2 regions of the Ramlibacter sp. MAHUQ-53 genome follow, and region 1 is predicted to be linked to the other one. Evidence: predicted binding sites of a transcription regulator. Region 1 holds the regulator's gene; the other holds the start of a gene.
The links. Region 1 encodes HrcA, which represses chaperone genes, less so after heat shock. Its sites were predicted from a motif close to TTAGCACTCNNNNNNNNNGAGTGCTAA; they were not measured.
Positions count from the first base shown of each region.

Region 2: the regulator HrcA is predicted to act here: its motif matches at 1,510-1,536, upstream of groES (co-chaperone GroES).

Region 1 is NZ_JBQWTS010000011.1:68,494-72,121, forward strand. Features, by position in the region: gene ACT80S_RS16195 (NAD kinase) at 1-784, opposite strand, end outside; gene hrcA (heat-inducible transcriptional repressor HrcA) at 826-1,839, shown strand; gene ACT80S_RS16205 (diguanylate cyclase domain-containing protein) at 1,881-3,335, shown strand; tRNA gene ACT80S_RS16210 (tRNA-Ile) at 3,348-3,424, shown strand.
Region 2 is NZ_JBQWTS010000008.1:77,801-81,428, reverse strand. Features, by position in the region: gene ACT80S_RS13195 (hypothetical protein) at 1-209, shown strand, start outside; gene ACT80S_RS13190 (ABC transporter substrate-binding protein) at 227-1,420, shown strand; gene groES (co-chaperone GroES) at 1,633-1,923, shown strand; gene groL (chaperonin GroEL) at 1,965-3,608, shown strand.

The DNA.
Region 1 (3,628 bases):
CGCCGTGCATCAGGGTGGCGAGTGACTGCATGTCGAAATTGGCGCTGGCGTCGCGGCCGGCGACCACCTCGATGGCGATCTCGCCGGCGTCGGCCAGCACGATCGGCCGGTTCGACAGCGTGTGCGGGGCGATCGGCACCAGCACCCAGCCTGGGTTGGCCGGGTGCAGCAGCGGCCCGCCGGCGGACAGCGCGTAGGCGGTGGAGCCGGTGGGCGAGGCCACGATCAGGCCGTCGGCGCGCTGGTTGGCCACGAAATGGCCATCCACCTCCACGCGCAGTTCCACCATGCCGGAGGTGCCGCCGCGATTGACCACCACGTCGTTCAGCGCGCGCGCGTCGAACACGCAGCTGCCCTCCCGGATCACGCGCGCGTGCATCAGGCTGCGGCGGTCCTCCTCGTACTCGCCGCGCAGCATCGGCGCGAGCACCTTGCGGTAGCCGTCGAGGGCGATGTCGGTGATGAAGCCCAGACGGCCCTGGTTGATGCCGATCAGGGGCAGGTTGTACTCGGCGAGCTGCCGGCCGATGCCCAGCATCGTGCCGTCGCCGCCCACCACCAGGGCCAGGTCGCACTGGCGGCCGATGGCGTCCACGTCGAGCGACGGGTAGCTGGTGATGCCGGCGTGCAACGCGGTGTCCCGCTCGATCGCCACCTCGCAGCCCTGGGCCGCCAGGTAGTGGGCGATATCCTCCAGGGCGGCGCGGATGGGGCCGGCCCCGCTGCCGGTGACCGCAGCAGGGTATTTACCGATCAGTCCGACATGGCGGAATTGGGAACTCATTCACAAATTACATCATTAAAATCTGTGCCCATACGCCGATGATGCTCGATGACCGCGCCAAGTTGTTGTTGAAAGCCCTGGTCGAGCGATACATCGCCGACGGGCAACCCGTGGGCTCGCGCACCCTGTCGCGGGCCTCGGGGCTGGAGCTGTCTCCCGCCACCATCCGCAACGTGATGTCCGACCTCGAGGGGCTCGGGCTCATTGCCAGCCCGCACACCTCGGCGGGCCGCATCCCCACCGCGCGCGGCTACCGCCTCTTCGTCGACACCATGCTCACGGTGCAGCGTGACCAGCTGTCGCCCGCGGCCACTCCGAGCCTGGCGCCGGACCAGCCGCAACGCGTGATCGCCAACGCGGCGCACCTGCTGTCCAACCTCTCGCACTTCGTGGGCGTGGTCATGGCGCCGCGGCGCACCTCGGTGTTCCGCCACATCGAATTCCTGCGCCTGTCCGAGCGCCGCTACCTGGTCATCATCGTCTCGCCCGACGGCGACGTGCAGAACCGGGTGGTCTTCACCGAGTCCGACTACACCCAGCAGCAGCTGGTGGAGGCGGCCAACTTCCTCAACGCCAACTACGCCGGCCTGGCCATCGAGCAGGTGCGCGAGCGCCTCAAGGGCGAGGTCGACACCCTGCGCGGCGAGATCGCGCAGCTGATGCAGACTGCGGTGGAGGCCAGCTCCGAGGCGCTGAACGAGGCGCGCGAGGAGGTGGTGATCTCGGGCGAGCGCAACCTGCTGTCCGTGAGCGACTTCTCCAGCGACATGACGCACCTGCGCCGCGCCTTCGAGCTGTTCGAGCAGAAGACGCAGCTGATGCGCCTGCTGGACATCTCCAGCCAGGCCGAGGGCGTGCGCATCTTCATCGGCGGCGAGAGCCAGGTGGTGCCGTTCGAGGAACTCTCGGTGGTGAGCGCGCCCTACGAGGTGGACGGCCAGGTGGTGGGCACGCTGGGCGTCATCGGCCCCACGCGCATGCCCTACGACCGCATGATCCAGATCGTGGACATCACCTCCAAGCTCGTGAGCAATGCACTGAGCCACAACAAGTGAACCGCGCCCGACCAGGAACGCATTGGAGCGAGTCCAGGACCGTGATCCTGGCCATCCTGGTCATTCTGATCATGGTGACCGGCCTGCTGTGGTGGCAGGCCTCCAGCGCCACCTCGCGGCTGCGCGAGGAAACGCTCTCGCAGGCGCAGCGGCGGGCGGCGCAGGTGGCCAGCGCCGTCGCGGAGATGGTCAACATCCTGCTGCTCGGGGCCGACGCGACATCCCGCGAGGTGGTGGACCTCTGCCTGCCGCGCCCTCTCAAGGACATGGAGGCCTGCATGCGCCAGGCGATCGAGCACCTGCCGCCGTCGTCCGTGCTGCAGGTGGCGGTGATCGGCGCCGACGGCTACCTCGCCTATTCGAACCTCGGGTCGGGCGAGCGCACCTTCCTTGGTGACCGAGAGCATTTCCGCGTGCATGCCGAGGGCGAAGGCGATGCCCTGTTCATCAGCCGGCCGGTGCTGGGGCGGGTGTCCCGCCAGTGGAGCGTCCAGTTCAGCCGCGCGATCCGGCGCAACGGCCGGTTCGAGGGAGTGCTGGTCCTGTCGATCTCCCCGGCCTACGTGCACGACGCCCTGGCGCGGGTGACGCTGGAGTCGGCCGACACGCTGACGGTGCTTCGCACATCCGGCGAGTACCTGGCGCGCAACGTCGCCCAGGAGGCCGCGCTGGGCCAGAAGGCCGACCCGTCGTGGCCCAGCCTGCGGCCGGGGGCGGCGGCCCAAGGCTCCTTCAACGGGGTGTCGCGGATCGATGGCGCGGAGCGGATCTTCCACTGGCAGCGGCTGGCGGCCTACCCGATCGTGGTGCAGGTGGGCCTGAGCCGCGCGGCGGTGATCGGGCCGGTGGACCGGGTCGTCGAGGAAACGCGTTTCAACGCGCTGGTCAGTACGGGGCTGCTGTGGCTGGTCACGCTCGCTGTCGTCGGGCTGGTGCGCCGCATGCGGACGCAGGCGCGCCGGCGGGAGGAGGCCGAATTCATCGCCATGCACGACTCGCTCACCGGGCTCCACAGCCGCCACGCGCTGATGGCGCACATGGCCACCGTGCTGGCTGCCGCGGCGGCGCGGGGCGGGCGGGTGGGCATCCTGTACATGGACCTGGACGGCTTCAAGCCGGTGAACGACCGCCACGGCCATGCCGTCGGCGACCAGGTGCTGCAGGCCGTGGCCGGCCGGCTCAAGGGCTGCGTGCGTGGCAGCGACTTCCCGGCGCGCATCGGCGGCGACGAGTTCGTCGTGGTGATGGAGGACCTCGCCGACGATGCGTCGCTGGCGCACCTGGCCGGGCGCATCCACCAGGCGCTCGAGGCGCCGATGGCGGTGGGCGAGCTGTCCATCCGCATCGGTGCCAGCATCGGGCTGGCGGTCTACCCCGACCACGGCGCCGACGCCGACGCCCTGCTGGTGCATGCCGACCACGAGATGTACGCGCACAAGGCCAGGGTGAAGGCGGCATCGCTGGCGAAGGTCATCACGGGCACGCCGGCCACCTAGAATCGCGGGCGGGGGGCGTTAGCTCAGTTGGTCAGAGCAGGGGACTCATAATCCCTTGGTCACAGGTTCAAGTCCTGTACGCCCTACCAGGAAAATCTCGCAAATCAACAGCTTGCTTGATGCCAGGCTGTCACTGACGAATCCGGGCAACGCCGCAGCGTGGAGGTCCCGAGCCGGGTCAAGCCGTGGCGGTCGACCCAAAGTGACGGGAAGTTCAACCTGTCTGCCCGTTACGGGGCGAGGGTGCTGGAGTTGCCGAACACGGCGACAAAAGCATCAGAGCTCGATCCCGC
Region 2 (3,628 bases), on a different contig from region 1:
AGCGCACGGCCGGCCTCGGCGGGATCGGCGATGGCGGCCAGCTGGAGGTCTTCCGTCCGCAGGAGGCGGTCAATGTGGGTTTTCCCGATGGCTCCAGCATCGAAAAGTGCGATCCGGGTAGTAGTCATCGTTCAGCTGAGCCGGTACGATTCCGCCAGTGCAGCGACGATCGGAACGACATTCAATTTCAGAACACCATTCCACTTTAATCCGACCGGAGACAACCGTGAACAAGCGCAACCTGCTCAAGCTCGTCCCTGCCTGCGTGGCCCTGGCGCTGTCCGCAGCCAGCCACGCGCAGGAGCCCATCAAGATCTTCAACATCGTGGAACTGTCGGGGGGCGGCACGACCCCGGGCACCTATTTCCGCGACGGGGTGCGTCTGGCCATCAACGAGATCAATGCCTCGGGCGGCATCCTGGGCCGCAAGCTGCAGGTCACCGACATGGACACGCAGACCAACCCGGGCGTGGCCAAGGGCCTGACGCAGAAGGCGATCGACGAGGGCGCGTTCGCGATCTTCGGCCCGGTGTATTCGGGCTCGATCATGGTGTCGATGGCCGAGAGCCGCAAAGCCGAGGTGCCCAACTGGACCGGTGGCGAAGCCTCCGCCATCACCCAGCAGGGCAACCCGTACGTGTTCCGCACCAGCTTCGGCCAGTCCACCAGCTTCCCGAAGATGGCCAAGTGGATCACCACCAAGGCCAAGACCCTGGCCGTGATCTACCAGAACAATGACTTCGGCAAGGGCGGCCGCGACGCGATCATCAAGAACCTGGAAGGGTCGGCCACGAAGATCGTCGCCGACATCTCCACCGAACCGATGCAGGTGGACTTCTCGGCCGCGGTGATCCGCGCCCGGCAGAGCGGCGCCGACGCGGTGTTCGTCTACGTCACCGAGGAAGAGTCCGCCCGCATCCTGCGCGAGTTCCGCAAGCAGGGCTGGAACAAGCCCATCCTGGGTGAGACCACGCTGACCGGCCAGCGGGTGATCGAACTGGCCGGCGACGCCGCCAACGGCGCCATGGCCCACGTGGGCCTGACCGTGGACGCGCCCATTCCCGAGATGCTGGCCTTCAAGGGCAAGTTCTACCAGGCGTACAAGTACATCCCGGACCACAACGGCATCAAGGGCTACATGGGCGTGTACACGCTGAAGGCCGCCATCGAGAAAGCCGGCAAGGTGGACCGCAAGGCGACTGCGCAGGCCATGAAGGGTTTGGTCATCAGCGCGAAGAAGTACCCCGGGGTCATCATGGACGTCCGCTTCGACGACAAGGGCGACCTGGACCGCGACAGCTTCCTGGTGGAGGTGAAGAACGGCCGCCAGGTCGTGATCGAAAACCTGCCGCCCCTCAACGGCCCGATCGACACCGGCAGCCGGCCGGCTGCCGCAGCCCCCGCCGCGGCCAGGAAGTAAGCAGGCGCCACGCGCGCACGGGCCGGCAGCACCGGCCCGTTCAGGGTCATCCCGGGGACGGCTTGAAACCGTCCCGAAAGGCCCTATCATTAGCACTCGCTGGGGCTGAGTGCTAACAACGCCCCAGGGTAATTCCAAAGCGCTAACTCGGTCGCACGACCGGTTGGCGCTTTCTGATGTCACTTCAATAGCCCAGAAGTCAAGGAGATCCCATGAAACTTCGTCCCCTGCACGATCGCGTGATCGTCAAGCGCCTGGAAAACGAGACCAAGACCGCCTCCGGCATCGTCATCCCCGACAACGCCGCCGAGAAGCCCGACCAGGGTGAGGTGCTGGCAGTCGGTCCCGGCCGCAAGAACGACAAGGGCGAGCTGATCGCCCTGAACGTGAAGGTCGGCGACCGCGTGCTGTTCGGCAAGTACAGCGGCCAGACCGTCAAGGTCGACGGCGACGAACTGCTGGTCATGAAGGAAGACGACCTGTTCGCGGTCGTCGAGAAGTAATCCCGGGTCACCCCCACTGAATCGAATTCGGAGTTAGACAAATGGCAGCTAAAGACGTTGTTTTCGGCGGCGAAGCACGCGCCCGCATGGTCGAAGGCGTGAACATCCTGGCCAACGCGGTCAAGGTCACCCTGGGCCCCAAGGGCCGTAACGTGGTGCTCGAGCGCTCCTTCGGCGCCCCCACCGTGACCAAGGACGGCGTGTCCGTGGCCAAGGAAATCGAGCTGAAGGACAAGCTCCAGAACATGGGCGCCCAGATGGTCAAGGAAGTCGCTTCCAAGACCTCCGACAACGCTGGCGACGGCACCACCACCGCCACCGTGCTGGCCCAGGCCATCGTGCGCGAAGGCATGAAGTACGTGGCCGCGGGCATGAACCCGATGGACCTCAAGCGCGGTATCGACAAGGCTGTGGAAGCCCTGATCGCCCAGCTGAAGCAGGCCTCCAAGCCCACCACCACCTCCAAGGAAATCGCCCAGGTCGGCTCGATCTCCGCCAACAGCGACACCTCCATCGGCGAGATCATCGCCAACGCGATGGACAAGGTCGGCAAGGAAGGCGTGATCACCGTCGAAGACGGCAAGTCCCTGCAGAACGAACTCGACGTCGTCGAGGGCATGCAGTTCGACCGCGGCTACCTGTCGCCCTACTTCATCAACAACCCCGAGAAGCAGGCTGCCCTCCTGGACAACCCCTTCGTGCTGCTGTTCGACAAGAAGATCAGCAACATCCGTGACCTGCTGCCCACCCTGGAGCAAGTCGCCAAGGCCGGCCGTCCGCTGCTGATCATCGCCGAGGACGTCGAGGGCGAAGCCCTGGCCACCCTGGTGGTGAACACCATCCGCGGCATCCTGAAGGTCGTGGCCGTCAAGGCCCCGGGCTTCGGCGACCGTCGCAAGGCCATGCTGGAAGACATCGCCATCCTGACCGGTGGCAAGGTCATCGCCGAAGAAGTGGGCCTGACCCTCGAGAAGGTGACCCTGGCCGACCTGGGCCAGGCCAAGCGCATCGAAGTGGGCAAGGAAAACACCACCATCATCGACGGCGCCGGCGCTGCCGCTGACATCGAGGCGCGCGTCAAGCAGATCCGCGTCCAGATCGAGGAAGCCACCTCCGACTACGACCGCGAGAAGCTGCAAGAGCGCGTGGCCAAGCTGGCCGGCGGCGTCGCCGTCATCAAGGTCGGTGCCGCCACCGAAGTCGAGATGAAGGAAAAGAAGGCCCGCGTCGAAGACGCCCTGCACGCCACCCGCGCTGCGGTGGAAGAAGGCATCGTCGCCGGTGGTGGCGTCGCCCTGCTGCGCGCCAAGCAAGCCGCTGGCGAGATCAAGGGTGACAACGCCGACCAGGACGCCGGCATCAAGCTGGTCCTGAAGGCCATCGAAGCCCCCCTGCGCGAGATCGTGGGCAACGCCGGTGGCGAGCCCTCCGTGGTCGTCAACGCCGTCCTGAACGGCAAGGGCAACTACGGCTTCAACGCCGCCAACGACACCTACGGCGACATGATCGAGATGGGCATCCTGGATCCCACCAAGGTCACCCGCACCGCGCTGCAGAACGCCGCTTCCGTGGCGTCCCTGATGCTGACCACCGAGTGCATGGTCTCCGAGGCCCCGAAGGACGACGCTCCGGCGGCCGGCGGCATGCCCGGCGGCATGGGCGACATGGGCGGCATGGGCATGTAATGCCCGCACGGCGGGAGGCG